2 regions of the Bacillus nitratireducens genome follow, and region 2 is predicted to be linked to the other one. Evidence: a T-box and tRNA genes for the amino acid it is inferred to sense, from the RefSeq annotation. Region 2 holds a T-box; the other holds one or more tRNA genes.

Region 1 (15,927 bases), on a different contig from region 2:
GACGAATACTAATAGATCGAGGACTTAACCATATAATATGTAGCAATGTTATCTAGTTTTGAGAGAACATAAAAAACTTGTTGACTTTTGAAGTGAATAAGTTATAATAATGATTGTCTCAAAAGAATAATGTCTGGTAATGATGGCAGAGAGGTCACACCCGTTCCCATACCGAACACGGAAGTTAAGCTCTCTAGCGCCGATGGTAGTTGGGACCTTGTCCCTGTGAGAGTAGGACGTTGCCAGGCAATATTATTCCGCAGTAGCTCAGCGGTAGAGCTATCGGCTGTTAACCGATCGGTCGTAGGTTCGATTCCTACCTGCGGAGCCATTGGAGAGCTGTCCGAGTTGGCCGAAGGAGCACGATTGGAAATCGTGTATACGTCACAAGCGTATCAAGGGTTCGAATCCCTTGCTCTCCGCCATAGGATTTATGATATTTGGCCCGTTGGTCAAGTGGTTAAGACACCGCCCTTTCACGGCGGTAACACGGGTTCGAATCCCGTACGGGTCACCACTTTTGGAGGATTAGCTCAGCTGGGAGAGCACCTGCCTTACAAGCAGGGGGTCGGCGGTTCGATCCCGTCATCCTCCACCATATAAATTATATGAATAATATTGTCGCGGGGTGGAGCAGTACGGTAGCTCGTCGGGCTCATAACCCGAAGGTCGCAGGTTCAAATCCTGTCCCCGCAACCAAATGGTCCCGTGGTGTAGTGGTTAACATGCCTGCCTGTCACGCAGGAGATCGCCGGTTCGACCCCGGTCGGGACCGCCATTTTAATAAGGCTCGGTAGCTCAGTCGGTAGAGCAGAGGACTGAAAATCCTCGTGTCGGCGGTTCGATTCCGTCCCGAGCCACCATTTATTTTAATAAAATATGCCGGCTTAGCTCAATTGGTAGAGCAACTGACTTGTAATCAGTAGGTTGGGGGTTCAAGTCCTCTAGCCGGCACCATGTAAGTTTCGGAGGGGTAGCGAAGTGGCTAAACGCGGCGGACTGTAAATCCGCTCCTTCGGGTTCGGCAGTTCGAATCTGCCCCCCTCCACCATTTACATAGGGGCATAGTTTAAAGGTAGAACTGAGGTCTCCAAAACCTCCAGTGTGGGTTCGATTCCTACTGCCCCTGCCAAATATATATACACAACATGGCGGTTGTGGCGAAGTGGTTAACGCACCGGATTGTGGCTCCGGCATTCGTGGGTTCGATTCCCATCAGTCGCCCCATTTTTATTTTAAAAATTACAAATAATCTAATTGATACTTACATATAATTAAGTAAGAAATCGATGGGCTATAGCCAAGCGGTAAGGCAACGGACTTTGACTCCGTCATGCGCTGGTTCGAATCCAGCTAGCCCAGCCATTTTTGCGGAAGTAGTTCAGTGGTAGAATACAACCTTGCCAAGGTTGGGGTCGCGGGTTCGAATCCCGTCTTCCGCTCCATTTTAACTTCATATGGCGGCATAGCCAAGTGGTAAGGCAGAGGTCTGCAAAACCTTTACCACCGGTTCAAATCCGGTTGCCGCCTTTCTTATTGTGCCGATGTGGCGGAATTGGCAGACGCGCACGACTCAAAATCGTGTTCCTTCGGGAGTGTCGGTTCGACCCCGACCATCGGTATCAAGAACGGCGTAACATCAAGACTCTATACTAATTGTATAGAGTCTTTTTGTGTTTTCATTACACGACAAAATAAGCACTAATAGTGCGTAGGAGGTAGTGTGCGGTGGGTAAGCGACGAACTTTAGATACAGTTGGAAGAAACTATGAAGTACTAAAAGGATAAAACTGAACGTTCGGTTTTATCCTTTTATAGAATTTCAGTAGAATATTACATATACAATAATTTTTTCCAGCACTCTAGAGAGAATTTCTCCACCCAGGTGACATGAAGTTAAATCCGACACCACCAGTAGATATTAGTACATTATCAACGGTTAAGTTTGTAATTTCTAAAAACCTCTTTTCAAACTCTTCTCTGTTGTACTTGTACATAGTTGAGTGGCACGCCCACATTGGCGTTGAAGTACTCAACCAGTCCCCTAATTCCTTTAATTCAGGAAACAACTCAAATCGAATTGGTTCATCTAATTTCATGAATCTCACTTGATAGATAGTTGGGTTTAGCTTTTCTCCTATCCCTTTAAGACTATGTGCTTTTTTCTCATTTGAATGTTTCATAATTACTTTCCCCCATCTTTCCTTCAAATTTTTTCCTATTTTAATTATACAGCAATAGAAAGTGATTATAGGAATATTATGGGAATCGGTGATGTAAAAAGACTCTAACAGAAATGTTAGAGTCTTTTTTGTTAAATTATGTTACCTGATTCTAAAATTCGTAATAAACGTAGGAATTCATGTATAATATAACTTGTCGAAAGAACAAAATGATAGTAATTTATATTATGTCTGTAATATGAATCAAAAATGAACTTTTTATATTTCTTTTAAAAATGTGTTGAATACACATTATATTTCATATTAATATTTTTATGTAGATTTAAAATGGGAAAGAGAGTGGAAAGTATGGGTCGTAAATGGAATAATATTAAAGAAAAAAAAGCATCAAAAGATGCAAATACAAGCCGTATATACGCGAAGTTTGGACGTGAAATTTATGTGGCAGCAAAACAAGGCGAGCCAGATCCAGAATCAAACCAAGCGCTTAGAGTTGTATTAGAACGTGCGAAAACATACAACGTACCAAGAACAATTATTGATCGTGCAGTTGAAAAGGCAAAAGGCGGTTCAGAAGAAAATTATGATGAGCTTCGTTATGAAGGATTCGGACCAAACGGATCTATGGTAATTGTAGATACACTTACAAATAACGTAAACCGTACTGCAGCAGATGTACGAGCTGCATTTAGCAAAAACAGTGGTAACATGGGCGTAAACGGTTCTGTAGCTTATATGTTTGACGCGACAGCTGTTATTGGTCTTGAAGGTAAAACATCAGATGAAGTTCTTGAAATTTTAATGGAAGCAGATGTAGATGCACGTGACATTCTAGAAGAAGAAGAGTCTGTTATCGTTTATGCTGAACCTGATCAATTCCATTCCGTACAATCTGCACTTAAAGATGCTGGTGTTGAAGAATTTACAGTTGCAGAATTAACAATGCTTGCACAAAATGATGTAGAACTTCCTGAAGATGCTCAAGCACAATTTGAAAAAATGGTTGATGCATTAGAAGATTTAGAAGATGTACAGCAAGTTTACCACAACGTAGACTTAGGAGAATAATAAGACAGAAGATCCTTTCGTTTAACGAATAGGGTCTTTTTTTTGTGAAGTTAATTACGATGATGAATTATTAAAGGTGTTTTGTTGTAGTTATGGAATATGATTATAGATAGTATTTTAAATGATTGTATTTCTAGGAGGTATTTCTATGGAGCATAAAACACCAAAGCATATCGTTGCCGTAGCAGGCTATTTAACAAATGAAAAGAATGAGGTGCTTTTAACAAGAGTGCATTGGCGAGCGGATACGTGGGAAATGCCTGGGGGACAGGTAGAAGAAGGAGAAGCACTCGATCAAGCTGTTTGTAGGGAAATAAAGGAGGAAACAGGATTAACGGTAAAGCCTATCGGAATTACAGGTGTTTATTATAATGCTTCTATGCATATTTTAGCTGTTGTGTTTAAAGTGGCATATGTGAGTGGTGATATAAAAATTCAACCTGAAGAAATACAAGAGGCTAAGTTTATTGCTTTAAATGAAAAGAACATCGATGAGTATATAACGCGTCCTCATATGAAATCAAGAACTGTTGATGCGATGAGAGCAACGCATTTCATTCCATATGAAACGTGGGAAGTACAGCCATATAACCTTATAGGCAGGTTGTAAGAAAAGGGTAGCTATTTGAGATACACTCAAATAGCTACCCTTTTCTTATGTATATTACTTCAGAAAAAGGTCAAAATGATAATAAAGCTAGTATTGATTTTTAGAACGTTTGTTCTGTATAATGATGATATATCATATATAATTAGATTACTAGATGTTCAAAAATAGAAATTTATAGATGATATAATAAAAGAATAAAGTGGAATTAAGGAAGTATACTGCTCTTAATTTCTACGCTGCTATTGGTTATGAATGTTTTAAAATAATGTATATTCAACATTTCATATGAATAGTAGATAAAAAAGGACTGTGATACAATACATTTTTACACCTTACAATGTTGTAAGGTACGTGTAAGAGAAATCGATGGGATATTCTTTTACAACAAGGTATTCTTAAGTTAAGAGTTATATATGCTGTGTGGAAAAGAGGTGTTCGAGATGAAAGAACGAGTATTATCTAGAGTGAACTATCATCAAAAAGTTGCATTAAATCCATTAAATAAATTTCTTTATAAAGCCATTATATTATTATTATTGTTAAGTTTTGCATTATTATTCGTTGGAAATGTAATGATTGAGCGAAGTGATATTAGTAAATTACATGTACCTGCTAATTTAGAGGTGCCAGAATCATTAACACACGCATTTATTGCGACGGAAGATAAAAGATTTTATCATCATAACGGTTTAGACTATATAGCGATTATCAGGGCGTCTATTGAGAATATAAAAGCTGGTGGTGTTGTGCAAGGAGGAAGCACGATTACACAGCAGTTATCTAAAAATGCTTTCCTATCTAATGAACGTACATTTTCCCGTAAGTGGAAAGAAATTTTTTATACGAAAAAGATTGAACGTACATTCACAAAGGATGAGATATTAAAATTGTATGTAAGTAATATTTACTACGGAGAAGGCGCATGGGGGATTGAAAAAGCAGCAAACCTTTACTTCGGTAAAAAAGTGAATCAATTAACACTGGCTGAAAGTGCAATGATGGCTGCTGTAGTAAAAGCACCGGCTTATTACTCACCTGCACAAAATTATGATAAAGCAGTTGAGAGACGGAATGTAGTTTTAAGGTTAATGGAGAAAGAAGGCTATATAAATCATGATGAATATGTGCAAGCAGTTAGCGAGAAACTAGTAATTCGTCATGATATAAAAACAGAGCAATCCATGTTAAAAAATGCCCGTGAAAAAGCAGTAAGTTAAAAGAAGTTCCTATATAGGAGCTTCTTTTTTTGAATAATTTGTGACAAAAGACGACACAATATTGTCACAAATGTTGTATTTTTGTAATTTATGTGAGCGTGTTCATTGCGTGACCGATATAAGTGTTGATATTATGTGTATTGTGTACAATGCTGTATACAGAATATGAATTTAAAGAGGAATGTATATGAAATCAAATAAACTCATGGTTCTTGGTGTAGTTTTTTCTATCGCAGTATTGATTGTAATCGGAACAATTGCGTATAGCATCATAAATGACAAAAAAGATAAAGGGAATGAGATGTTTGCTTATTCTACGCAACAATCTTTAGGGAAAGATGATGCTCCAGTTAAGGTAGTTGAATTTGGAGACTTCAAATGTCCTGCTTGTCGTACTTGGGATGTAACAGTATTACCACGATTAAAAGAAGAATATATTGATAAAGGTAAAGTGCAGTTATATTTTATTAACTTCCCATTTATCGGAAAAGACTCTGATTTAGGTGCAGCTGCTGGTGAAGCGATTTATAAACAAGATCAAGATTCATTCTGGATTTTCTATGATGAGATTTATCAAAATCAAAAGAAAGATACGGAAGAATGGATTACAGAAGAATTACTTCTTAATATTGTGAAAGAAAAGCTTCCGAAAATTAATGTAGAACAGTTTAAAAAAGATTTACACAGTAAAGAAATGAAAGACAAAGTACGTAAAGATTCAGATCGTGCTCAAAAATTAAAAGTTCAAGGTGCTCCTTCAGTATATATAAATGGAAATCTTGCAAATCCTGATTTCGATAGTATGAAGAAGGCAATTGATAAAGAATTGAAAAAGTGATGAGTTATCTCATCACTTTTTCGACTTTTTTCGATAAAATTCTTGCTTCGTATTTTTTTACATGCTATACTACTTTACATAAGTTATTTTAATATCTTATATTTATTTCATATTTGCGGGTGTAGTTTAGTGGTAAAACAAGAGCCTTCCAAGCTCTGGTCGAGAGTTCGATTCTCTTCACCCGCTCCAAATTTTATTTAATGTTTTTCTAATAAATTGTGATCAACGCAGTGTTTCGTTTCTAAGATAAACGAGGCATTGCGTTTTTTAATGTTTGAAAAGCGTAATTGTATGCGAAAATAGAAGTAAAGAATAGTATTCCAAAAGTGAATTACTAACCAATATAGTCGTTACATAAGGGATAGATTCATCGGAGGAGGCGATAAAGAATGGATTTTGAACAATTAAAGCAAGAAGTAATTGCGTATAGTAAAACGATTGGTATAGATAAAATAGGGTTTGCTAGTGCATCACCATTTGAGGAATTAAAGCAACGATTAATCCAGCAGCAACAATTAAATTATCAGTCTGGATTCGAAGAGCCTGATATAGAGAAGAGAACGAATCCACAGCTTTTACTACCTGGTGCAAAATCAATCATTGCGATTGCTTTAGCGTACCCTTCAAAATTAAAAAATGCACCATTAAGTAAGCGTGGAGAACGCCGCGGGATTTTTTGTCGTGCTTCGTGGGGACAAGATTATCATCTCGTTTTACGAGATCGTTTGCAAAAGTTAGAGGCATATTTAATCGAGAAACTTCCGGATATAGAAGTGAAATCAATGGTCGATACAGGTGAACTAAGTGATCGAGCTGTATCAGAACGTGCCGGTATTGGATGGAGTGGTAAGAACTGCGCTATTATTACGCCGGAATTTGGTTCGTATGTATACTTAGGAGAAATGATTACGAACGTCCCATTCCCTCCGGATCAGCCAATAGAAGATCAATGTGGAAGTTGTACGAAGTGTATTGATATTTGTCCTACAGGTGCTTTAGTACAGGGTGGACAGTTAGACTCGAAGAAATGTATCGCATTTTTAACACAGACAAAAGGGTTTCTGCCTGAAGAATATCGCGATAAAATAGGAAACCGTATATATGGATGTGATACATGTCAGACTGTTTGTCCAAAAAATAAAGGAATGGATTTCCACAACCATCCTGAGATGGAGCCTGATCCTGAGTTAGTTAAACCGTTATTAACACCACTTTTAACAATTAGTAATCGTGATTTTAAAGAGAAGTATGGAATTATGTCTGGTTCATGGAGAGGTAAAAAACCATTGCAACGAAATGCTATTTTAGCACTTGCGCATTTTAAAGAAACAGCAGCAATTCCTGATTTAATCGGTGTTATGAAAGATGACCCAAGACCAGTACTTCGCGGAACAGCAGCATGGGCACTTGGGAAAATTGGCGGAGATGGAATAGGCGAAGCAATTGAAAAAGCGATGGAACGTGAGAAAGATGAAGAGGTTCTTCATGAAATGAATCGTGGACTTGAATTGTTAGCACAGAAAAAAGAGTAGATAATATCTCCCTTTTTCATATTGTAATATGGGAGGGAGACGAAATGGTTGTAAAAGCGAATATTGAAAAGCAAGTACAACAGTTTTTAGCATATATCACAGAGAAACGAACTGACGTGGATGGTATTGCTGAAGATTTATTACGAATGGTACAGAGAAAGAAACAATTGTTTCAAAAACGTAGTGCAGATATAGTGAAAGCAACTGCCGATATTTCTTTCATGAGACAATTAAATAGTAGTGAGCATCAAGAAATTGATTATCAAGTACACTTTAAATATTTAATTAAGCATAAAGAATTATTTTATATCGAAGAGGAACAATTAAAACGACGAGTTTGTCTGAAAAATAATCGTGTAATAGATGATTATGCTCTTGAGGTGTCAGAAGAAATAGGGATAGGTGAAAAGTTAGAACGAGAAGTCACGAAAGAAAAATACGGTTCATATCAATATAATCGTTTAGAGGCAGTGAAATATGCAGAGCGTTGGTGGGATGATCGCAATCCTGTATACCGTAATTTCCCTGATAATTGTACAAATTTCATTTCACAATGTCTGCACACTGGAGAAGTGCCAATGAACGGACATCCTAATATTCGTAAAGGGTGGTGGCAAAGGGGAAACCAATGGAGTTGGAGCTGGGCTGTAGCACACTCTTTTTATTGGTATTTGTCAGGTGCTACAACAGGGCTTCGGGCAGAAGCGGTAGAAAAGCCAGAAGACCTAATTCTTGGCGATGTAATTGCGTATGATTTTGAGGATGATGGTAGGTGGAATCATACGACAATTGTAGTAGCAAAGGACGCAGATGGTATGCCGCTTGTAAATGCACATTCAGCGAATAGCCGTCGGCGTTATTGGAATTATGAAGACTCTAGTAAATATACACCGCAAATGAAATATAAATTCTTTCATATTATTAATGGGTAGAGATTTTTCGTTCAAGTGGTATAATACGTAGTAGACAAAAAATAGAGGTGAATATCGCGTGGGAGTACATGTTGTTTTATATCAACCAGAAATTCCAGCAAATACAGGAAATATTGCACGTACGTGTGCAGCAACTGGAACAGAATTACATTTGATTAGACCGCTTGGATTTTCAACGGATGACAAAATGTTAAAGCGTGCAGGATTAGATTATTGGCAGCACGTAAAAGTTACGTATTATGATTCAATCGAAGAATTTTATGAGAAAAATAAAGATGGTGAATTCTTCTATTTAACAAAGTATGGCGAGAAAGCTCATACAGCATTTGATTATAGCAAACGTGAGAAGGATTACTATTTCGTGTTTGGAAGAGAAACAAATGGATTACCAGCTAATGTAATTGAAGAAAACTTCGATCATTGTTTACGTATTCCAATGACGGATAAAGTACGTTCATTAAATTTATCTAATACAGCAGCAATTTTAATTTATGAAGCGTTCCGTCAACAAAATTATCCAGGATTAGATTTAGAAATCGTTTATTAAAAGTCGCCATTTGGCGACTTTTTTATTTATTTTAGAAAATATGTAATCATACATTTTAAAAACGGTACATATTCATATAGAATGAGGTATATGAATAAAAATAGATAAGACAGGTTGAGATAAATATGAAGGAACAATATAACAATCAAAATACCTATTTAAGTATGATAGATATGGATTTAGTAAAACAGGGACTGCTACATGCTATTCAAGATTTAGTTTTTATTGTGAAAGTTATTGATGATGAAACTTTTAAATATATTTATGTGAATAAAATAGGAATGGATTATGCCAGGCTAGGAACAGAATGTTATGGAAAAACTTTTGCAGAAGTATTACCAGAAGATACGGCAAGGGTATTACAAAGGCAATATGCAAAAGTAATGAGAGAAGCGAGAGCAAATACATTTTGTGATGTAATTAGTTTACCAACTGGTAATATACATTATGAATCTTTACTTAATCCAGTATGTGATGTAAATGGAATATGTCAGTTTATTATTTGTATTACTAGGGATATTACAGCACAGGTTAAGGAAAAAGTGGAAATAGAAGAAAAACAAATGTTATTTAAGTCATTACTAGAATATAATAATGACTCCATTGTATCTGTAAATTCTATTGGGAGAATTACATATGCAAATCCAGCAACATATGAAATATTTGGATATCGATATGAAGAACTAAGTAATCAATTTGTTTTTCAGTTTATAAATAAGGAATATGAACAGGCTTTTCAAACTATATTTAAGGGGGTTTTACAAGGAAGAGCACAACAAATTGTTGCAAAGAAATATATTCATAAAGAAGGATATGAACTTTATATTTCCGTTAGGACAATCCCCATTATTGTGAATAGTGAAATCGTCGGGGTGTACATAGTTACGAGGGATGTTACAAGGCAAGTATTAAATGAGATGAAAACAGAATATTTGGCTTACTTCGATCAGTTAACAGGGTTAATGAATAGAATATCATGTACAAATAAACTAAATGAATTTTTAGCTGAGAATAAAAAATTCGCATTGGTTTTTATAGATTTGGATGAATTTCACCTTATTAATGATACATTTGGTCATAAAGAAGGAGATCAAGTCTTAAAAAAGGTTACTGAATGCTTACGAGACGTAAAAATAGAAGATATGCATTTATTTAGAGAACATGATGATCAATTTGTTATGTTAATAGAAAATATAACGAGAGAATGCGTAGAGGAAGTTGCACAAACAATACTAAAAAAAATTAGTGGGCATTTTGTACTAGAAGAAGAGGATGTTTATTTGAGTGCATCAATTGGGATTGTAATGGCCCCAGAAGATGGAATGGATGAAAAAATACTTTTCCAAAGAGTCGACGCAGCTTTGGAAAAAGCCAAGGAAAAAGGAAAAGGGTATTATCATTTTTATTGTAGTGGATTAGATTGTGAACGTGAACAAAGGTTTATAATAGAAAATCAGTTACATCGTGCTATAGAAAAAGATGAATTTTTCCTATATTATCAACCTCAAATTAATATTGAAACGGGAAAGATAGCCAGTATGGAAGCCTTAATAAGGTGGGAGAATAAGGAGCTAGGATTGGTCTCGCCAAATCAATTTATCCCGCTTGCTGAAAGAACAGGATTTATTATTAAACTTGATGAATGGGTAGTACATCAAGTGTGTGAACAAATACGTGAATGGTTAAATAAAGGGTATGAAGTTGTACCAATTGCAGTTAATATTTCAGCTAGACATTTTCGTTCTATTACATTGATAGAGATGATTACACGCGCTTTAAACAAGTACAATGTCCCACCTCATTTATTAGCAATAGAAGTTACAGAAGGGGCTCTTATACATAAAGATGTATCGAAAAGAGTGCTATTGCAGTTAAAAGAACAAAATTTAAAAATTCATTTAGATGACTTTGGAACGGGATATTCATCTTTAAGTTATTTAAAAACATATCCGATTGATACGTTAAAAATTGATCGTTCTTTTATGGAAGGTATATATATAGATGAAAGAGATACGAATATTACGGCTGCAATTATTCATTTAGCACATACTCTAGGATTAAATGTAATTGCAGAAGGAGTAGAAAAAGCGGAACAAATACAATTTTTAAAGGAAAAGAATGTGAAAATCGTACAAGGCTATTTTTATAATCGTCCTTTATCGATATACGATGTGGAAAATATTTATTTTAAATAGTTTATAAAAACAAGAAAAAAAGTGATGTGCTAAAAAGCACATCACTTTTTATGTGTACCTGGCGTATCGTTATAACCAGATGTGAAAATAGCTGTAAGAAATGTGAGTGATACACCTAAAATTAATAATAACTTCATACTAATTTCCTCCTTACTTTTTCGGTTTACGAATCTTATTTGTGAATCGAAATGTATGTAAGGTTCCTAGAAGAAAAGAATTTATTTACAATGAATAGTAGCGTGAAAACGTTAATACCCTTATTATACAGAATTTTCTTTGAATTTTGGAGAGAATTTTATAGAGCTATTATATATTTCGTTTTGATTTAAAGAATGTTTAAGGACATCCTAGCATACCTTTTATAATAATCCGATTGAACAAGGAGATGGGGGAGGAGCTATAATGGATATTCTAAAAAAGATTGAACAGCATCGAGCAGCAGAAGAACGTTTACAATGGGAAGGTACGTTTGCGGAGTATTTGGAGCTTGTGAAAGAAAGACCATGGGTGGCTCAAACAGCACACTCTCGCATTTACAATATGATAAAAGATGCCGGAATTGAAGAAGTTGATGGTAGAAGAAAATATAATTTCTTTAGTAATCAGCTGTTTGGATTAGAGGATGCGTTAGAACGCCTTGTAGAAGAATATTTTCATCCATCTGCAAAACGATTAGATGTTAGAAAACGTATTTTATTATTAATGGGTCCTGTTAGTGGTGGTAAATCAACTTTAGTTACGATGTTGAAACGAGGATTAGAAACATATTCACGTACAGATCGAGGGGCTATTTTCGCAATTAAAGGTTGCCCAATGCATGAAGATCCATTGCATTTAATTCCGCACCATTTACGTGATGACTTCTTTGATGAGTATGGAGTAAGAATTGAAGGGAATTTATCACCATTAAATGTGATGCGTTTAGAGCAAGAATATGGATCAAGAATTGAGGATGTAGTTGTAGAGCGTATTTTCTTCTCTGAAGATCGCCGTACAGGGATTGGTACATTTAGTCCATCTGATCCAAAATCACAAGATATTGCCGATTTAACAGGTAGTCTAGACTTTTCTACGATTGCAGAATATGGTTCAGAATCAGATCCTCGTGCGTACCGATTTGATGGAGAATTAAATAAGGCGAACCGAGGTATGATGGAGTTCCAGGAAATGTTAAAGTGTGATGAGAAGTTTTTATGGCACTTATTATCACTTACACAAGAGGGGAATTTCAAAGCAGGTAGATTTGCGCTTATTTCAGCAGATGAATTAATTGTAGCGCATACGAATGAAACAGAGTATCGCTCCTTTATAGCAAATAAGAAAAATGAAGCATTGCACTCAAGAATTATTGTAATGCCAGTTCCTTATAACTTACGAGTTAGTGAAGAAGAACATATTTATGAAAAAATGATTCGTGAAAGTGACGTGTCCAATGTTCACATTGCACCGCATACACTTCGAGTTGCAGCAATGTTCACTATTTTAACTCGTTTAAAAGATCCGAAGCGTCCGGATATTGATTTAATTAAAAAGATGCGTTTATATGATGGAGAAACGGTAGAAGGTTATAATGCGATTGATGTAGAAGAATTGCAACGTGAATATCAAGATGAAGGTATGAAAGGTATTGATCCTCGTTATGTTATTAACCGAATTTCTTCTACAATTATTCGAAAAGAGGTACCATCTATTAATGCACTAGATGTACTTAGATCGCTAAAAGACGGGTTGGATCAACATCCATCAATTAGTAATGAAGATCGAGAGCGTTATATGAATTTCATCTCATTAGCGAGAAAAGAATACGATGAAATTGCTAAGAAAGAAGTACAAAAAGCGTTTGTTTATTCATACGAAGAATCAGCTAAGACACTCATGGATAACTACTTAGATAACGTTGAAGCGTATTGTAATAAATCAAAATTACGTGATCCGTTAACGGGAGAAGAAATGAGCCCAGATGAAAAACTTATGCGTTCGATTGAAGAGCAAATTGGAATTTCAGAAAATGCTAAGAAAGCATTCCGTGAAGAAATTTTAATTCGAATTTCTGCTTATGCCCGTAAAGGAAAGCGCTTTGATTATAATTCACATGAACGTCTTCGTGAAGCGATTCAGAAAAAACTATTTGCTGATTTAAAAGATATAGTGAAAATTACAACATCAACGAAAACACCAGATGAAAATCAGCTTAAGAAAATCAATGATGTTGTTGCACGCTTAATTGATGAGCATGGATATAATTCTTCATCTGCGAATGAATTGTTACGTTATGTAGGTAGTTTGTTAAATCGATAGTTTGATAACAAAACGCTGTCTCTTGTTCTTGGGACGGCGTTTTGTTATCTATTGATACTTGTAAAAAGTGTCATAGCTTGTCCAAATATAATAAATTAAGATGCGATTTTATGAATTTATTGTCAATTATTTTTACAATATGCATATGATAGAGTAACCAACCATTCATACGAAAAAAGCCAACACAATACAATATGTTGCAATACGAAAATGTGTGCAACAATGCATTGTGTTTCTTTCTTATCAACGGCTGAATGTTTCTTTCTATTATGTGAGTGGCAAAATTTTGTTTAGGATGCTCGGAGTATTGTATGAAAAACGCTATATATGTTTATGGGATGATTTTCAATGGGCAGTTACCTTTCAAATATTCTAGCTTGGCATATTACAGAACAAAATTTATAGATTGCTGTTCATAGAGGAAGACAATTACAGTAAGGAGGGAAAGGAATGGGCGAAGAAAACCAACCAAATTATACGATTTCACAGGAAAACTGGTCCCTCCATCGCAAAGGATATGACGACCAACAACGCCATCAAGAAAAAGTGCAGGAGGCAATCAAAAATAATTTACCAGACCTTGTAACAGAAGAAAGTATAGTTATGTCTAATGGCAAGGATGTTGTGAAAATACCGATTCGTTCTTTAGATGAATATAAGATTAGATACAATTATGATAAAAATAAACATGTTGGGCAAGGAAACGGTGACAGCAAAGTTGGTGATGTCGTTGCGAGGGATGGATCAGGTGGTCAAAAGCAAAAAGGACCAGGAAAAGGGCAAGGGGCAGGAGATTCAGCTGGGGAAGATTATTATGAAGCGGAAGTCTCAATTTTAGAATTAGAGCAAGCGTTTTTCAAAGAATTAGAGCTGCCGAATTTAAAGAGGAAAGAAATGGATGAAAACAGGATTGAGCACATTGAATTTAATGACATTAGAAAAACAGGATTATGGGGAAACATTGATAAGAAACGAACGATGATATCTGCATATAAACGAAATGCAATGGGCGGCAAAGCATCCTTCCACCCGATTCACCAAGAAGATTTAAAGTTCCGTACTTGGAATGAGGTGTTAAAGCCAGATTCGAAAGCCGTTGTATTAGCGATGATGGATACGAGTGGATCGATGGGAATATGGGAGAAGTATATGGCACGTAGCTTCTTCTTTTGGATGACAAGATTTTTGCGCACAAAGTATGAAACGGTAGATATTGAGTTTATTGCCCATCATACAGAGGCAAAAGTAGTTACAGAAGAAGAGTTCTTTTCAAAAGGAGAAAGTGGCGGAACGATCTGTTCTTCCGTATACAAAAAAGCACTTGAGCTAATCGATAATAAATATTCACCAGACCGCTATAATATTTATCCATTCCATTTTTCAGACGGTGATAATTTAACTTCGGATAATGCTAGATGTGTAAAGCTTGTTGAAGAGCTGATGAAAAAATGTAATATGTTTGGGTATGGGGAAGTGAATCAATACAACCGCCACAGTACGCTGATGTCAGCCTATAAAAATATTAAAGATGAGAATTTCAGATATTATATTTTAAAGCAAAAAGCAGATGTATTCCATGCGATGAAGAGCTTCTTTAAAGAAGAATCAGGTGAAAAGATGGCATAATCCCTTTTAAAGGGATTATTTTTTTGTAAACTTTTTATTTTTTTAGTTGACAATGATAATGAAAATCATTATCATTTATTCAAGAAATGATAATATTTGGATTTATAGATTTTGGAGGAGATGTAAAGTTGAAAAAAACTAAAAGAAAACATATCAATGCAATGCTAGTGGCGGCAGCCTTAGCGCTACCGTTTGCTGTGTATTCAACACCTGCTTTAGCAGCGGTAGCAATCGAGGCTAATAAAACGGGGTATGCTTTAGAAGATGGTACATATGATGCTGTTATTAAAGCGTATAAAGATAAAACGAATGAAGAGTCTATGGCAGCTGTTTATATAAAGGATCCTAAGTTAACGATTGAGAATGGAAAGAAAATTGTAACGGCAACGTTAAGTGAGAGTGATTTCTTCAAATACTTGAAAACAGAAGATATTCATACTCCTGGTGTGTTTCATGATGTAAAAGTAATATCAGAAGATAAAAAGAAAAATGGAACGAAAGTGATTCAGTTTGAAGTAGGGGAATTAGGAAAGAGGTATAATATGCAAATGCATATTTATATTCCGACAATGGCCTATGATAATAAGTATCAAGTGCAATTTGAAGTAAATACATTGAATTTAGAAAACAATGTTCCAGAAGAACAAAAGGAAAATAAAGAGGATAAAGTGGATCAACAAGATGAAAGTGGAAATGTAATAGTAGATAAGCAATTACAAATGCATATTAATAAATATAACTTGAATAGAGAGAATCTAAATACGCCAATAACTAAGGAAGATTTATTAAAAGTTAAATCTTTAATAGTTGTTGAGGCAAAAAGTAAAGGGATAAAAGATGTAAGCGGTCTAGAATATATGACGAACTTAGAAAACTTAACG
Region 2 (15,927 bases):
TCAACTATAATTTTATATATAAATATAAAGAGGTGATTTGAACATATGCAACCCGCTACACAAATTCCACACGAACAGAAAAACTCTATGTCATGGTTACAATTTCTTGGAGTTTTATTCATTCTCTTTCCGTGTCTCTCATTAATAAATATACTCTTTACATTTTTACCTATTGAGTTATATGGATATATTAACCCAGATACAAATAAACCTTTGCTTGAATCTATAAAAAATGTAAGTTATGAATTAGTTGCCCTACTTTTACTAATCGTATATATCATGAAATATAAACCACTGAAAGAACTAGTATTACCTACATTCGATTTTCGAGTTTTAAAATCTTTTCAGATGTACATCTATGTTCTCATTTATTATGTACTCACCCTGTTTGTAGATATGTTTGTACTAGATAAATTATTCCCTTCATCCGTACAAGAACAGTCTGATGCATTACAACTTTCAACACTAGAGCACTATCCACTTCTCTTACTTCTAGCTGGTGGGATTTTTGCACCTATTTTTGAAGAGCTTGTATGCAGAGGTATTCTTCTTCGTTTTTTCGAAGAGAAGTTTACCTTTTGGCCAGCTGTAATTCTCTCAAGTTTAATTTTCGGTATTGCTCATACGTACTCTGTGGGAGTTATGATTAGCGCATTTATGACGGGAATATTTGCTTGTTTATTGTACAAACAAACTAAATCTATTATTCCCGCTATACTATTACATATTTTGACTAATATAATCGCCTTTTCAACGTAAAAAAGAGGTATCATCCCGATACCTCTTTTACTCTTTTATAACAACTTCAAACGCTTCTCCCGTCACACTATCCCCTAGCTTTTCTAAGAGCCAATAACATATCATCCATACATTCCTATCAAATTATTCATATTTATTTACAATATCCAAAATAAACCTCATGTAGTAAAATATTACTTAATTAACATAAAGGCGTTTACCTATGTTAATTAAGTAATATTTGGATGCTTTTTATGCCACTTCTCATGTTGTGCGGAATTGCTGGTGGTATTTTTTTAGTGGTAACCGGAATTATTCATCGTAAATTCCTTGCTATTTTAATGGGGATTATTTGCTGCTCATTCGTTATAATGCCTTTTATTTGTTTGAACAAAGGTATAAACGGAGAGGATGTTCTTCATATTCCAGCGGTTCTATATTGGATGCTTTTCTCTCTAGCTGGTTTATTAGCAGGGATTAATGGGGCACGTTCAAAAATTAAAAGTATACGTAATATGGGATTCATTATTTTCTCGTTAGGACTGTTCGCAGCTATTTGTTATCAGCTCATGTCTATGCCTGATTCATATTTCATTCATTAAGGAGTTATTACACATGGAAGTTACCGGATTGTTAGTTTGGATTATCTTAGGCCCTATTTTGATGCTATGTGAAGTCATCGTGGGCATTTTTTTAATTGCTGCCGGAATTAAATACCGAAAATTACTTACCTTTATAGCGGGATTGATTAGCATATCGCTTATCGTTGTTCCTATCATTTGTATAGGCTATGGAATAGATTTAGAGCGGATGCTCCCAATTTCAGGAACTTTATATTGGAGCTTCTTCCCTTTAGCCGGACTATTAGCTATTATAAGCGGGAGACAATTCACACATATTCGTTCTATGGGGATAATTTTGTTTATAACGGGATTATGCTCTTTGACTGCTTATCATCTTTTATATTTAACTACATAAAAACATAAAAAAGCAGGGAAATTAATTCCCTGCTTTTCTATTTGGTTTATTGCCTGATGGTAAGAAGAACGATAACACCCAAGCAATACCGGCTAATATTGTTGCAATTAAGAAGGCATCGTTAATGCCATTAATCGCAGATAGCTTAGAAATTTGTCCGAATAATAGTTGCGTGCTCATCGCATCTCCTGCTTGAGCTGATCCGGCTAATGCCGCTAAGCTTTGGCCCATACCGTGTACTTTATCAACTAAAATCGGGTTTGACGTTGTTAACATATTGCCATAATCCGCTACGTGAGCAGTAGTTTGTTGCGTCATAAGCGTAATTAATATCGCCGTTCCAATTGAACCAGCTACTTGTCTTGACGTATTTTGCGTTGCTGTACCGTGAGAAATTAATTTCATCGGTAACGCGTTCATACCAGCTGTCATAATTGGCATCATAATGAATGACATACCAATTGAACGTATAATATAATCCGTCATAATAACGCTATACGGTGTATCCATTGATAACGTTGTAAATTTATATGTCGCAAATGTTGTAATGGCTAATCCGACAATTGCTAACGGACGAATACCATACTTATCAAATAGTTTACCTGCAACTGGTCCCATAATCCCCATAATTAATGATCCCGGAAGGAGTAGTAGACCAGATTCCATTGGCGTAAAGCCGCGAATATTTTGCAAATATACTGGAAGTAATAACATACCTCCGAATAATGCCATCGTTACGATTGCGTTAATTACTAATGTGAAAGTGAACGTTGGATATTTAAACACTTGTAAATCAAGCATTTTATTGTCCGTTGTTAACTCTCTCCAAATAAATACTGCTAAACCAATGACACCGATGATAAGTGTTATAACAACTTCTGCACTAGTCCAGCCATTATTTCCAGCTTCACTAAATCCGTACAATAAGCTTCCTAGTCCAATACTTGAACTAATAACACCAAATACATCTAACTTTGTTTTAGACACCGGCTGTGCTAGTGTGAAGAATTTTAAAGATAAGAACGTAATAATTAAACCAATCACAAACATACCGTAGAACATTAAGTTCCAGCTATAATTTTCAATCACCCAACCTGTAATAGTTGGTCCGATAGCTGGCGCTAAAATCATTGCTACCCCTAGTAATCCCATCGCTGCTCCGCGCTTATGAGGCGGGAATAATGTCATGAAGATATTCATACCAACCGGCATTAAAATACCTGCACCAACCGCTTGAATAATGCGGCCCGTCATCATCATTGTAAAGTTACCTGATGTAGCACAAATGATAGATCCTACCGTGAAAAATAACATTGCCGCTACGAATAATTTACGATACGTAAATCGCGAAACTAAAAAGGCACTAATCGGTACTAAAATTCCGTTTACAAGCATGAAACCTGTAATTAACCATTGGGCCGTTGAAGTTGATACGTTAAATTCGTTCATTAATGGAGGCAACGCAACATTAATGATTGTTTGGTTTAAAATAGAAACGAACATACCAAGAATTAATACAGCTACAACTGCCTTTACATTCACATTCTCTACCGGCAATTGTCTCTTCAGCATTTCTTTTTCTTGCTTTACTTGCTCTTGCTTCCCTGTTTCTAATTCCACTACGTTAGAAGCTTCTATTTCTTGTTTTTGTTCAAGTTCTGTTTCTGCTTTAGTTACCTCTATTTTACTTACGGCTGGGACTTGTTCTTCTCCCATATTCGTTTTTTTCTTTCGTAAAAGACGATTTACAAGGAAGAAGACGATTATACAAAATAGTGCATATCCTACAATTGCAATTGAGGACATCTCATCTCCCCCTTACTTATGAATACGAACTGACACATTCATTCCAGGAACAATATTTACTGATTTACTATGATCTAAAGAAATTTTAACTGGTACAACTTGCTTTACTTTCGTATAGTTCGCTGTTGCGTTACTTGATGGTAACATCGAGAATGTATTCGCTGTTGTTAATCCAACTTGTTCTACTTTTCCTGTTAACGTTGTATCTGGGTATGCATCTACATATACATCTACTGTTTGACCTTTTTGAACATCATCAATAGTTGTCTCTTCAATGTTTGCTGTTACCCATAAATTACTCATATCAAATGCGTATGCAATTGGGCTACCTGCTCCAACGAACGCGTTTGTTGTTGCGTTTGATTGTACAACCGTAGCATTTTGCGGAATTGTTACGTCTACTGTTTGTTCGCCATTTGCTCCTGCTACAGTGACAGCACCTAATTTATCGTTTTCATTGTAGTTTTTTCCTACTTCAGCTTTCCAGTCTGTTAACTTACCTGCTACTGGTGATGCAATCGGAATTACCTTTCCGTCAATTTTTGCATTGTCTGTTTTTAAATAATTTTCTGCTTGATTGTAGTAGTAATAACCGCCGATACCGCCGCCAACTAATACAATTAATGTGATAATGTTGATAATTACCATTCTTCGAAACTGATTCATTGCATTCCTCTCCTTATATCGCATATAATTTTTTTCTAAACTATTTACATCCTTATTGTTTATATTGCTTAATTGTTAATTATATTAACTTTTAAACAAAAAAATCACACCCTTTGCAGTACAAACCTTATTTCGTCTGTCTGCGAGCGGTGCTGATTTCTGAAGGACTATCGTTTATAATTATAAATAATTATGCCGAATCTACAACCAACAATTTAAACCTATATGTTGTTTAAACAACATTACACTATATATGTGTTGTTTAAGTTAAAAAAATTAAACGAGGTGAAGTAAAATGTCTATTAAAAATACAAATGATCCACGTGTAAAACGAACGAGACAACTCATACAGGATGCTTTTGTCGCTTTAGTAGGCGAAAAGGGCTTTGAAAATGTAACTGTGCAACATATCGCGGAACGCGCTCCTGTAAATCGCGCTACATTTTATAGCCATTACCATGATAAATATGATTTATTAGACAAAAGCATAGAAGAAATGCTAGAAAAATTAGCTGAAGTAATTAAACCACAAAATCGAAATAAAGAAGATTTTCAGCTCACTTTTGATTCACCGCATCCAACTTTTTTAGCTTTGTTTGAGCATATCGCAGAAAATACTAATTTCTATAACGTTATGCTCGGCGATAAGGCAGCTGGAAACTATTCTTATAAAATGATGAAAACAATCCAAACACATTTAACATTAAGCTTATCTATTTCCCAGCCAGATGATGAAGACCTTATGGTCCCTCGTGATATTCTTATTAGTTATGTTACAGGCGCTCATATCGGAATGATTATGTCATGGTTAAAAAGAGGCATGATTTATACCCCACATTTCATGGCAATGCAATTAACTCGCTTAATTATTTTAGGAGCCCATACTGCAGCAGGATTAGAAAGACCGTTTTAAAAATGAAAAAAGCGAAGGAGGTTATCCTTCGCTTTTTTCTATTAATTAAATGTAATGTTATGTACAGCCTCTTTATCAAGACGTTTAATAACTTCTACAATTAACTTTACTGCATTTTCATAGTCATCACGGTGTAACATTGCCGCATGAGAATGAATGTAGCGTGTCGCAATCGTAATTGCCATAGACGGAATACCGTTTACAGAAATGTGAATTGCTCCTGCATCTGTTCCCCCGCCGGCTACAGAATCATACTGATATGGAATTTGTAATTCATCAGCAACATCAACTACAAAGTCACGTAAACCTGTATGACCAATAACAGAAGCATCATATAAAATGATCTGCGGTCCATCGCCCATTTTACTTTGCGCTTCTTTTGACGTTACACCCGGTGTATCTCCAGCGATACCAACATCTACTGCGAACGCGATATCTGGTTTGATATAATTCGCAGATGTTTTCGCACCACGAAGACCAACTTCTTCTTGTACAGTCCCAACGCCGTATACAACGTTTGGATGTTTTTCATCTTTTAATTGTTTTAATACGTCAATTGCAATTGCACAACCAATTCGGTTATCCCATGCTTTTGCAAGTAACATCTTTTCATTCTTCATTACTTGGAATTCAAAGTAAGGTACAACCTGATCTCCTGGTCTTACGCCCCACTCCATTGCCTCTTCTTGGCTAGAAGCACCAATATCGATGAACATGTCTTTAATGTCAACTGGCTTTTTACGAGCTTCTGGAGGTAAAATATGCGGTGGTTTCGAACCAATCACACCTGTTATATCTCCTTTACGCGTTACAATTGTTACGCGCTGTGCCAGCATAACTTGCGACCACCAGCCACCAACCGTTTGGAAACGAAGGAAGCCTTTGTCATCAATTTGCGTAAGCATAAAGCCAACTTCATCTAAATGACCTGCAACCATAATTTTCGGGCCGTTTTCTTCCCCAACTTTTTTCGCAACTAAACTTCCTAAATTATCAGTAGAAAGTTCATCTGCAAACGGCTCAATATATTTCTTCATTACTTCACGTGGTTCGCGCTCATTACCCGCAATACCTCGTGCGTCTGTTAATTCTTTTAGCATTGTCAATGTCGCGTCTAATTTTGTCATTGCCAACACCCTCCTTTTTCTTCAGTCACTTTATTATACAAAAGGAAATTGAAATATTCAAAAATTAACTTAGTATCCTTGTGTTTGACGCTGATGATTTACTTCATTTTTGTCTAAATACGCCTTTTCAATCTCTTCTTGTTCAAATTCAAGCGCTTGTCCAAGGCGAAGATAACTTGTAAATAGTTCAATATAGTTCGTAATAGAAGGTTGATCTGTAAATCGAATCACTTTTGCATATGTGTCTAAGAAAATTTCTACTTGTGTTTTATTCGTTTGCGCACATTTATAGAATAAGAAGTTTTTATCAATTCCTAAATCGATTCCGATTGACAAGATAAAATGCAAACCATCTACGTACTCTTCTAATATTACTTCACGCTCTGATGCTGGTTTATTGCTCCAATATTTAAAACAACGTGTTTCATTTGCAAGTTCTCCAATTTCTACAAGAAGAGCTAACATTTTTTCTTTTAACAATTTTTTCGGTTGTAAGTCATGTTCTTTCACAATACGGTCATCTAATTCTTTTTGTAGTTTAAATAGTTGTAGTAAGTCCATTCTATTGTCCTCCTCCAACATCGCATTTTACGCAACAATGTTGTTTCATCTCAAAGTTCATTATTATTTTTCAGTTCTTATTAACAAGTCAGCTACCTAACTCTTTATAAAATAGCTTGTCCTTAATTTGCAAATACGTTTCAATCATCGCTATTCGATTGTTCACCTCATTGGTGATGGCTAATATTTAGCCGAGGATAACACCACACTGGTTAAAGTTTTACTTTATCTGATGAAAGTTCCATATCATCTTTCCATTATAGCAGTGTCGTTTCTGCTAGGAAAGATACTCTTCTTTCCAAAGGAGCATAAATAAAAAAAAGCCAGGAGGATTCTCCCGACATTATACACATATTCTTCTATATCACTATAGTTTTCGCATTGATTTTGTCATATCGATAACGATAATAAGTAAATGATTTTGCAAATCATTTACTATTTGCCATGAATGTAAATAAAAAAACCTTAGAAGAAAAATCTTCTAAGGTTTCAACTAATTAATTAGTTAATGTTGTTTTTTGCAACTGTTGCTAATTCAGCGAAAGCTTTTTCGTCATGAACAGCTAAGTCAGCAAGCATCTTGCGGTTAACTTCGATGCCAGCATTTTTAAGACCGTGCATTAAGCGGCTGTAAGAAAGACCATTCATACGAGCTGCTGCGTTGATACGTGTAATCCATAATTTACGGAAGTCACGTTTCTTTTGACGGCGGTCACGGAATGCATACATTAGAGATTTCATAACCTGTTGGTTAGCAACCTTGAATAATGTATTTTTAGAACCGTAATAACCTTTTGCTAATTTTATTACTTTTTTACGACGTTGACGAGTAACTGTACCACCTTTTACTCTTGGCATAATATTACCTCCTAATTGTTCTATATATCAGCCGAACTTATTTTAAGTTGTCAAGCATTTGACGAATGCGTTTGAAGTCACCAGCGCTTACTACACCAGCTTTACGTAGTTTACGTTTAGCTTTTGTAGATTTGTTAGCGAATAAATGGCTTGTGTAAGCGTGAGAACGTTTCAGTTTACCTGATCCAGTCTTTTTGAAACGCTTTGCAGCGCCGCGATGAGTTTTTTGTTTAGGCATAGGTATTTCCTCCTCTATCTATTACTTATCGTTTTTCGGTGCTAAAACTAAGAACATACTACGTCCTTCCATTTTAGGCTTAGATTCGATTGTACTAACTTCAGCACAAGCTTCTGAGAAGCGATCTAAAACACGTTGACCGATTTCTTTATGAGTAATGGCACGTCCTTTAAAGCGAATTGACGCTTTAACCTTGTCGCCTTTCTCTAAAAACTTGATAGCATTACGAAGTTTTGTGTTAAAGTCGTGTTCATCAATTGTTGGACTTAAACGAACTTCTTTCATGCTGATTACTTTTTGATTTTTGCGCTGTTCTTTTTCTTTCTTCTGTTGCTCAAAGCGGAATTTACCGTAGTCCATAATGCGGCATACTGGCGGTTTCGCATTTGGAGCAACTAATACTAAATCAAGATTAAGATTTGCAGCTAAGTCTAAAGCGTCATTACGAGACTTGATTCCAAGTTGATCGCCATTTGCACCAACTAAACGTACTTCACGTGCACGAATTTGCTCGTTAATCATCATATCCTTGCTAATAGTAAGCCACCTCCAAGGTTTTCTCAGAATACGTTTTGTAATTGTAGAACCCGAACAAAAAAAGCGCGGGCATACGGCACCCACACTTGTAAGATCTTAAGTAAGAAATACATTTACCTGCTAACTGCGAATGCGTCCATCAGGTGAGAAGCGGGTGCTTCTACTTGTTCCAAAACCATATTCTATTATCCTTGATGAGTTTATCATAGGACATGACGTCTGTCAAGAAGACGCGATGTGTTTTACTAACAACAAGAAATATTGTAACAAACAACTAACATACTTGCAATACTTTTTTATGATAAGTATTGTTTGGTTATTTTTTCTAAATTTAATTATTTATAATACATAAGAAAGCCGCGGTATACCGCGGCTCTTTCTTATCGTTTTCCTTCTACTTTAATCATGTCAACAAAAGCATCTAATGCAATTGTTTCTGATTTTTGTTCACCATATTTACGTACGTTTACGCCGTTTTCAGCCACTTCATTGTCACCTACTACAAGCATGTACGGGATTTTTTGCATTTGTGCTTCACGGATTTTGTAACCAATTTTCTCTTCACGAGTGTCTAATTCAACACGGATACCAGCACGTCGTAATTCATCTTGTACTTTCTTCGCATAGTCTAAATGCACTTGCGGAGAAACAGGAATTACTTGCGCCTGAACTGGAGCTAACCAAGTTGGGAATGCACCTTTGTATTCTTCAATTAAGAAGGCAACGAAACGTTCCATAGTTGATACAACACCACGGTGAATTACAACTGGACGATGTTGTTTACCATCTTCACCAACGTAAGATAGTTCAAAGCGTTCTGGAAGTAAGAAGTCTAATTGTACAGTTGAAAGTGTTTCGTCTTTTCCAAGAGCAGTACGAACTTGAACATCAAGTTTTGGACCGTAGAATGCCGCTTCACCTTCAGCTTCGTAGTAATCAAGACCCATTTCATCCATAGCTTCTTTTAACATACCTTGTGCTTTTTCCCACATCTCATCATCAGCATAGTACTTTTTAGTATCAGCTGGGTCACGATAAGATAGACGGAATGAATAGTTCTCTAAACCGAAATCTTTGTATACTTCTAGAGTTAAGTTTACAACACGCTTTAACTCTTCTTTAATTTGATCTGGACGAACGAAAATGTGCGCATCATTTAAAGTCATTCCGCGTACACGTTGTAATCCAGATAACGCACCTGACATTTCATAACGGTGCATTGTTCCAAGTTCCGCAATACGGATTGGTAATTCACGGTAGCTGTGAATATCATTTTTATAAACCATCATATGGTGAGGGCAGTTCATTGGACGAAGAACTAATTCTTCATTATCCATTTCCATTGATGGGAACATACCATCACGGTAGTGGTTCCAGTGACCAGAAGTTTCATAAAGCTCTCTACTTCCTAGTACTGGAGTGTATACGTGATCATAGCCTAAGCTTGCTTCTTTATCAACGATATAACGCTCGATAATACGGCGGATTGTAGCACCTTTTGGTAACCAAAGTGGTAAACCTTGTCCTACTTTTTGGCTATTAGTAAATAGTTTTAATTCTTTACCTAATTTACGGTGATCGCGCTCTTTTGCTTCTTCAAGCATACGTAAGTGCTCATCTAATTCTGCTTTCTTAACGAATGCAGTACCGTAAATACGTTGCAACATTTTATTATTGCTATCGCCGCGCCAGTAAGCACCAGCAACGCTTAATAATTTAAATACTTTAATCTTCCCTGTAGATGGAAGGTGAACACCACGGCAAAGGTCGAAGAATTCGCCTTGCTCATAGATTGTAATAACTGCATCTTCTGGAAGATCGTTAATTAAATCTAATTTTAACTCATCGCCGATTTCTTCAAAGCGACGAAGTGCTTCTGCACGTGGTACTTCATGACGAACGATTTCTAAGTTCTCGTTCACAATTTTTTGCATTTCTTTTTCGATTTTCTTGAAGTCTTCAACCGTAATTGCTTCTTCCATATCAATATCGTAGTAGAAGCCATTTTCGATTACTGGACCAATGCCAAGCTCAAGCTTAACATCTTTATATAAACGTTTTAACGCTTGTGCTAAAAGGTGGGCTGTTGAATGGCGTAAAATGTATAAGCCATCTTCAGAATCTAATGTAATAATAGAAACTGCACCATCTTCTTCGATTGGTGTAACAAGATCGATCATCTCATCGTTTAATTTTCCAGCCACAGCTTTTTTCTTTAAGCCTGGGCTAATAGAAGCTGCGATTTCTTCAGTTGTTACGCCTTTTGGAAACTCCTTCACAGCTCCATCAGGGAAAGTAATTTTAACTACATCTGCCATCACTGGTCACTCCTCTTTTTTTTCAAAATAAAAAACACTCATCCCGTAAAAAGGGACGAGTGTTGAATTCGTGGTTCCACCCTTGTTCCAATTAACCTTATTGTTAATTGCTCAAGTTCAACATAACGGTGTTGTCCGTTAGCAATTACTAGAAAAACGTTCACTGCTAAAGTTTAGAGGTGGTAAGTAATAATCCCGTACTAGGAAGCTCACACCCTAAGGCTTCCCTCTCTGAAAATCGTAGATAACTACTCATGTCCTCATCATGACATTTCAATATATTTCATTTATGTAGGTAATTATATGCTCAAAAACTTAGAAAATCAAGGGCGTTACCTTTATTTTTTAAATTTTTCACATTGCGCTCAAACTCATGTAATCCATGCAATTGGACCCGTTCTTGAAATACATTTCGCAAAGTTACAATCATGTTATGATCTTGTTCTTTCGTATATAAATAAATCTTTTTCGGCGAAATAGAAAGAAGTGGCGCAATTACTTTCGTATCGATATATACATCCTTTTGCTTTAATAATTCTTCATCTATATATTGGACCAATCTCTCCTGTTTTAAACGTCTACCTTTATCATCATAGAAAATAAAACTTTCATCAAAAATAAGATGTACACAGGACAAACGTGATTTCCGGCCACTAACTTGTTGACGAAGGGTCTCAATGAACATTTGGTATTCTTGCTCCATTTTATACTCATCAATTGCAACTTCAGCAAGTCTGGCTACCATTTCCCTATATGTACGAAGGCGAAAACGGACATATGATGAAAACGAGAATGAAAGCGGATCACAAAGCCAATCATTTAAAGATGACATAATATATGTCTCAAATTTATGACGCGTTAAATCATGAGCCACTCCTTTTCTTCTTTCTTTTAATATCTCCTGTGCCATATGCAAGATTTGATGACACTCTTCTTGTTCTTCGTAAAAAAACTTTTCCTTTAAAATGGTATGAATCCATTCATTTTGTTTCACATTCATAATGAAATATAGTAGTACTGGCAATAAAATCTTTTCAATATAATTCGATTCACATAGTGGTATATGAATAATAACCTTTTGCCCATCTAAATATACACTTGTTTCCTTGTATAAAGATTCCGTTCTTTTCGTTAGTTGTCTGTATACGTGCGCAGCATCATTTTTTTCTTCGAAGCAAATTTCAATCACTTTTGTCCCCCCTTTTATCCCCGCTCTAAAGGATTGCATCTATACGTTACACATCCTATAAGAGTCCGATCTGTGGAAGTTCACTCTTAGTAGAAATATATCTCCCATCGTTAGAAAATCCACTCGATATGGCTTGCTAATTTTATATATATTAAGGGGGAGAGAAAAAAATGATACAAGCTACTATGAATTTTCAACAATTTGACCATTATGATAAAGTGAAACTTTAATCAGTGGGGGTTTTGTTCATCCCCTACTGATTATTAGCCCTCACGAATTAGGATAAACGGACGGTATTAAGATGTTTGAGTATATAAAAGATTCCTCCGTCATATGTAAACCGCTTAAGAGTTACTACATCGTTATGAAGAAAGCATTAGTTTTAGACACCTTGAATACTTTAATCTTATCGCCAAGAAATCATCACTATAATAAAAAAAGAGCAAGCTTCTCAGCTTGCTCTTTTACTTATGACGACGGTTCTTCCCACCAATTGGAATTGGCTTCGCTAAATATTTAATTCGTTCCATAATACGTGCTGCTTTCATTTGTTCTGCCTCACCGCGTTGTGTATACGTTAAATGATGTTCCAACTCCTTGAAATCAAAGTTAGACGTAAAGAACGTCGGTAAGTTCTCTAACATACGGAACTGCAAGATTGCGCCAAGCACATCATCACGTACAAAACTTGACATCGCTTCTGCTCCGATATCATCTAACATTAATACTTGTACGCGTTTAACTGCATCAATCTTTTCACCAATCGAATTATCTTGAATCGAACTTTTAATTTCACGTAGAAATTCAGGGAAGTATACGAGCATCGAACTAATTTTCTTTCGAGCAAGCTCATTTGCAATTGCCCCTAAAAGATACGTTTTCCCTACACCAAATTTACCGTACAAATATAAACCTTGTACTTTTTTACCTGGTTCGAATGTGTTTAAAAATTCATTCGATGCACCTATTGCATCAATACGTGCATCTAAATCTGAAGGGTCTAAATTTTCCATAGTTGCCTGTAAAATGTCAGCTGGCATATATACACTTTGAACAAGTTTTTCATATTTTTTTCTCTCATCATATGCTACTTTTCTAATGCAACGATCGTATTGAATATCAATCATCTTACCTTGGATGACGAGCTTCGGCTCATATCCTTCTAGCATGTTTTTACATGATCCTAAATCCGGACAATCCGCACACCCTACACTTTGTCCAATATATTCATACAACTTCACAAGGCTACGCTCAATCATAGAAGTCGTTACTTCACCTTTATGTTCGTCTATAAATGCTTTCACACGCGGATGCGCCATCACTTCTGTCTTTAAGACTTCATATCTATTTTTAAAATTTTCATTTTCCATTAATTTCGTAAATGAATTTTGAATATGCTCCATTTCCTCACCTCAAAGAGCGTTCATTCTCTTTTATTAATCACGCTTATATTTTTTCAACACTTCTTCTAATCGCTTCCGCTCATCTTCTAACGAACTTGTATTTTTCTCAACACTCACGTCCGTTTTCACAGTTTCTTTCACTTCTTCTTTCGGCTCTTCTTTAAGCCAATCTGGTACCATTTCTCTTCGCACTGTTTTCTTCGCCGTACGACCTTTTTTCTTCGTCTCAGCCCACTCTTGATATTGACGGTTTTCTTCTTTCGCTAACGCCATCGCTTCAGCTACTGTACCGACCTTTTTTCGTGCCCAATGTCCAGCAATCTTCTCAACATACGTTTTCGCAAGTTTCATATCTGAGCGTAGCATAACATAATAAATAAGTACATTCACAACCCCCGGCGTTAACTTTTGATTTATCATTACATCCTCAACAATTTGCAAGTCTGCTTTCGTTGCTTCTGCACCGCCCGAAATTTCTTTCAATAGTTGTTTTGGCGATATTTCCTCTAACTGCTTCATCAGCATTTCTTCTTGCGTAGATGGCTCTTTCTCTTTCATCGTACGCGCAGCATGAGGTTGCACTCTTTCACTTAATATAGGTAAAGCTTGCCCATTTTCAAATTGATACCAATCACGAGCTCCTTTTCGAAGTCTTTCGATATCAATTGTTTGCACCTCTGTCACCGTACCAAGAACGATATTTTGCATTGATAACACATCCACACCATACACATAAGCGAGTGTAATGACACATTCTCGTACTTGATCTGTAATTGCCTTTTTAGGAACAAGCGCTGATAATCCCTCCACAAATAAAGAGAAATCAAAGAAATCATTCCAAACTTTCGGAGCATCCCCCTTCTCGTTACTTGGCATAATTGTCGTTTTCGGGATACGAAGTTCTTCTTGCGCATGCTCAAACTGACCCGGGTTAAATGAATCAAATACATCGTTGAAGGAGCGCGTAACATTTTCATAAGAAGCAAAATCGAATTCTTCTTCTAAAAAATATTGCTTTACTTGGTTATATTTTGTCCGACTCAATCGATTGTATAAAAAGATACTTAAAACAATATCATCAAAAAACTGCTTCGGAGATAACGGTGGTTGCAACTCATATATAAACATTCGAATATCTTTTTCTTTTTTAATATATACATTTAAAAGCCCAATCGCCTCTAACTTTACTCGTTCCTCATATATTTCAGGAAGTTGCATTTGCATGGTCACCATAAGGGAGTGATGTGTATTCTCTTTTCCAAATACACGATCTTGCTCTAACTCTCCCCATAGCGTCATGTATAAGCTAAAAGCTCTACTACCTATTAATGGCTGATACAACATTGTTAAAACTTTCCGGTCGTAATTATGTAACAACCCTTTCGCACTTACCTTATAACGATCAATCGGCAATAGCTCCATCCATGACTGTTTTTCCATTCTTGCTTTTCCTTTCTCTCATCCAATCTAACCTATATTTCACTCGTTCTATCTTTATTATATAATTCCTTAGCGAAAAAGAGCTATTAGCTTCCGCTTCTAGCTCTCTTATCTCATTTACTTACAGTATATAAAGAGAATATACTACACCTTCTACTCTCTCTCTTTTTGCAGTATATCTTTTAATTCTTCAATAAATACATTTAAATCTTTAAATTGACGATACACAGAAGCAAAACGTACGTAAGCAACATCATCAATATCACGAAGTTCTTCCATAACAATTTCACCAATCATATCACTTTTCACTTCCGATATACCTAAGTTACGAAGTTCACGCTCCACACTTTGTGTCACTTCCTCTAACTGCCTTAAAGATACAGGTCTTTTTTCACACGCTTTAATTAAACCGCGTAAAATCTTCTCTTTATTAAACTCTTCTCGTGTTCCTTCTTTTTTAACAACGATAAGAGGTGATTCTTCTACTCTTTCAAATGTTGTAAAGCGACTTAAACAACTTTCACACTCTCTTCTTCTTCGAATAGAGCGTCCCTCGTCTACCGGACGCGAATCTAACACTCTTGTGCCATTATGAAAACAGGATGGACAACGCAATTCATTCACTCCTTTACAATATAATCTTTATTTTTTCGCTACTCACCTACATGTGAAAATATATATACAATATTATATAACTCATTCTTATATACTGACCACTCTAAGTTATTACATATCATGATCCTATTTTATATAAACTAAAAAAGAGGTGCATTATACACCTCTTTACATTTTAAATCAATTATGTTCTTTTTTAAAGAGCTTTTGTTTCTCTCTGCTTAATCTCGAAGCTACCAGTGCCTCGAGGAAGCTCGATGCTCTCACGCGTTTTCGCGTTTAAACCTTCTGCAATATATTCTGCAGCAACATTTGGATCAATACGATCCCCACAAGTATAAACATCAATACTTGCGTAACCGTGCTCCGGAAAGCTATGAATTGTTAAATGTGATTCCGAGATAATTACTACTCCACTTACACCTTGTGGTGCAAATTTATGAAAAGCAACCTCACGTACTTCAGCACCAGCTCTTAGTGCTGCATCCACAAATAATTGTTCAATATACGGCATGTCATTAAGCTTGTCGAAATCGCAAT

What was found. A T-box is a leader RNA that pairs with one kind of tRNA and senses whether it is charged. The one in region 2 lies ahead of thrS (threonine--tRNA ligase), so its partner is inferred to be a tRNA-Thr.
Region 1: it encodes a tRNA-Thr, which carries the amino acid that the T-box ahead of thrS (threonine--tRNA ligase) is inferred to sense. The anticodon was not compared.

Annotation. Positions count from the first base shown of each region.
Region 1 is NZ_JAUMJO010000008.1:197,417-213,343, reverse strand. Features, by position in the region: partial or broken rRNA gene Q3V31_RS25435 (23S ribosomal RNA) at 1-32, shown strand, start outside; rRNA gene rrf (5S ribosomal RNA) at 133-248, shown strand; tRNA gene Q3V31_RS25425 (tRNA-Asn) at 257-331, shown strand; tRNA gene Q3V31_RS25420 (tRNA-Ser) at 334-425, shown strand; tRNA gene Q3V31_RS25415 (tRNA-Glu) at 443-517, shown strand; tRNA gene Q3V31_RS25410 (tRNA-Val) at 523-598, shown strand; tRNA gene Q3V31_RS25405 (tRNA-Met) at 623-699, shown strand; tRNA gene Q3V31_RS25400 (tRNA-Asp) at 703-778, shown strand; tRNA gene Q3V31_RS25395 (tRNA-Phe) at 788-863, shown strand; tRNA gene Q3V31_RS25390 (tRNA-Thr) at 882-957, shown strand; tRNA gene Q3V31_RS25385 (tRNA-Tyr) at 968-1,051, shown strand; tRNA gene Q3V31_RS25380 (tRNA-Trp) at 1,059-1,132, shown strand; tRNA gene Q3V31_RS25375 (tRNA-His) at 1,152-1,227, shown strand; tRNA gene Q3V31_RS25370 (tRNA-Gln) at 1,291-1,365, shown strand; tRNA gene Q3V31_RS25365 (tRNA-Gly) at 1,371-1,445, shown strand; tRNA gene Q3V31_RS25360 (tRNA-Cys) at 1,460-1,530, shown strand; tRNA gene Q3V31_RS25355 (tRNA-Leu) at 1,541-1,622, shown strand; gene Q3V31_RS25350 (DUF3884 family protein) at 1,863-2,183, opposite strand; gene Q3V31_RS25345 (YebC/PmpR family DNA-binding transcriptional regulator) at 2,532-3,251, shown strand; gene Q3V31_RS25340 (NUDIX hydrolase) at 3,400-3,861, shown strand; gene Q3V31_RS25335 (transglycosylase domain-containing protein) at 4,302-5,078, shown strand; gene Q3V31_RS25330 (DsbA family protein) at 5,266-5,916, shown strand; tRNA gene Q3V31_RS25325 (tRNA-Gly) at 6,032-6,105, shown strand; gene queG (tRNA epoxyqueuosine(34) reductase QueG) at 6,306-7,448, shown strand; gene Q3V31_RS25315 (amidase domain-containing protein) at 7,493-8,380, shown strand; gene trmL (tRNA (uridine(34)/cytosine(34)/5-carboxymethylaminomethyluridine(34)-2'-O)-methyltransferase TrmL) at 8,439-8,927, shown strand; gene Q3V31_RS25305 (sensor domain-containing protein) at 9,053-11,122, shown strand; gene Q3V31_RS25300 (PrkA family serine protein kinase) at 11,525-13,420, shown strand; gene yhbH (sporulation protein YhbH) at 13,871-15,046, shown strand; gene Q3V31_RS25290 (NEAT domain-containing protein) at 15,175-15,927, shown strand, end outside.
Region 2 is NZ_JAUMJO010000003.1:287,609-303,535, reverse strand. Features, by position in the region: gene Q3V31_RS13480 (CPBP family intramembrane glutamic endopeptidase) at 46-759, shown strand; gene Q3V31_RS13475 (hypothetical protein) at 993-1,340, shown strand; gene Q3V31_RS13470 (hypothetical protein) at 1,354-1,716, shown strand; gene Q3V31_RS13465 (DHA2 family efflux MFS transporter permease subunit) at 1,738-3,522, opposite strand; gene Q3V31_RS13460 (HlyD family secretion protein) at 3,535-4,188, opposite strand; gene Q3V31_RS13455 (TetR/AcrR family transcriptional regulator) at 4,484-5,101, shown strand; gene Q3V31_RS13450 (M42 family metallopeptidase) at 5,143-6,228, opposite strand; gene Q3V31_RS13445 (dUTP diphosphatase) at 6,298-6,789, opposite strand; gene rplT (50S ribosomal protein L20) at 7,291-7,647, opposite strand; gene rpmI (50S ribosomal protein L35) at 7,685-7,885, opposite strand; gene infC (translation initiation factor IF-3) at 7,907-8,410, opposite strand; ribosomal protein L20 leader region at 8,474-8,594, opposite strand; gene thrS (threonine--tRNA ligase) at 8,803-10,740, opposite strand; T-box leader at 10,789-11,016, opposite strand; gene ytxC (putative sporulation protein YtxC) at 11,048-11,929, opposite strand; gene dnaI (primosomal protein DnaI) at 12,394-13,332, opposite strand; gene Q3V31_RS13410 (replication initiation and membrane attachment family protein) at 13,366-14,772, opposite strand; gene nrdR (transcriptional regulator NrdR) at 14,926-15,387, opposite strand; gene speD (adenosylmethionine decarboxylase) at 15,584-15,927, opposite strand, start outside.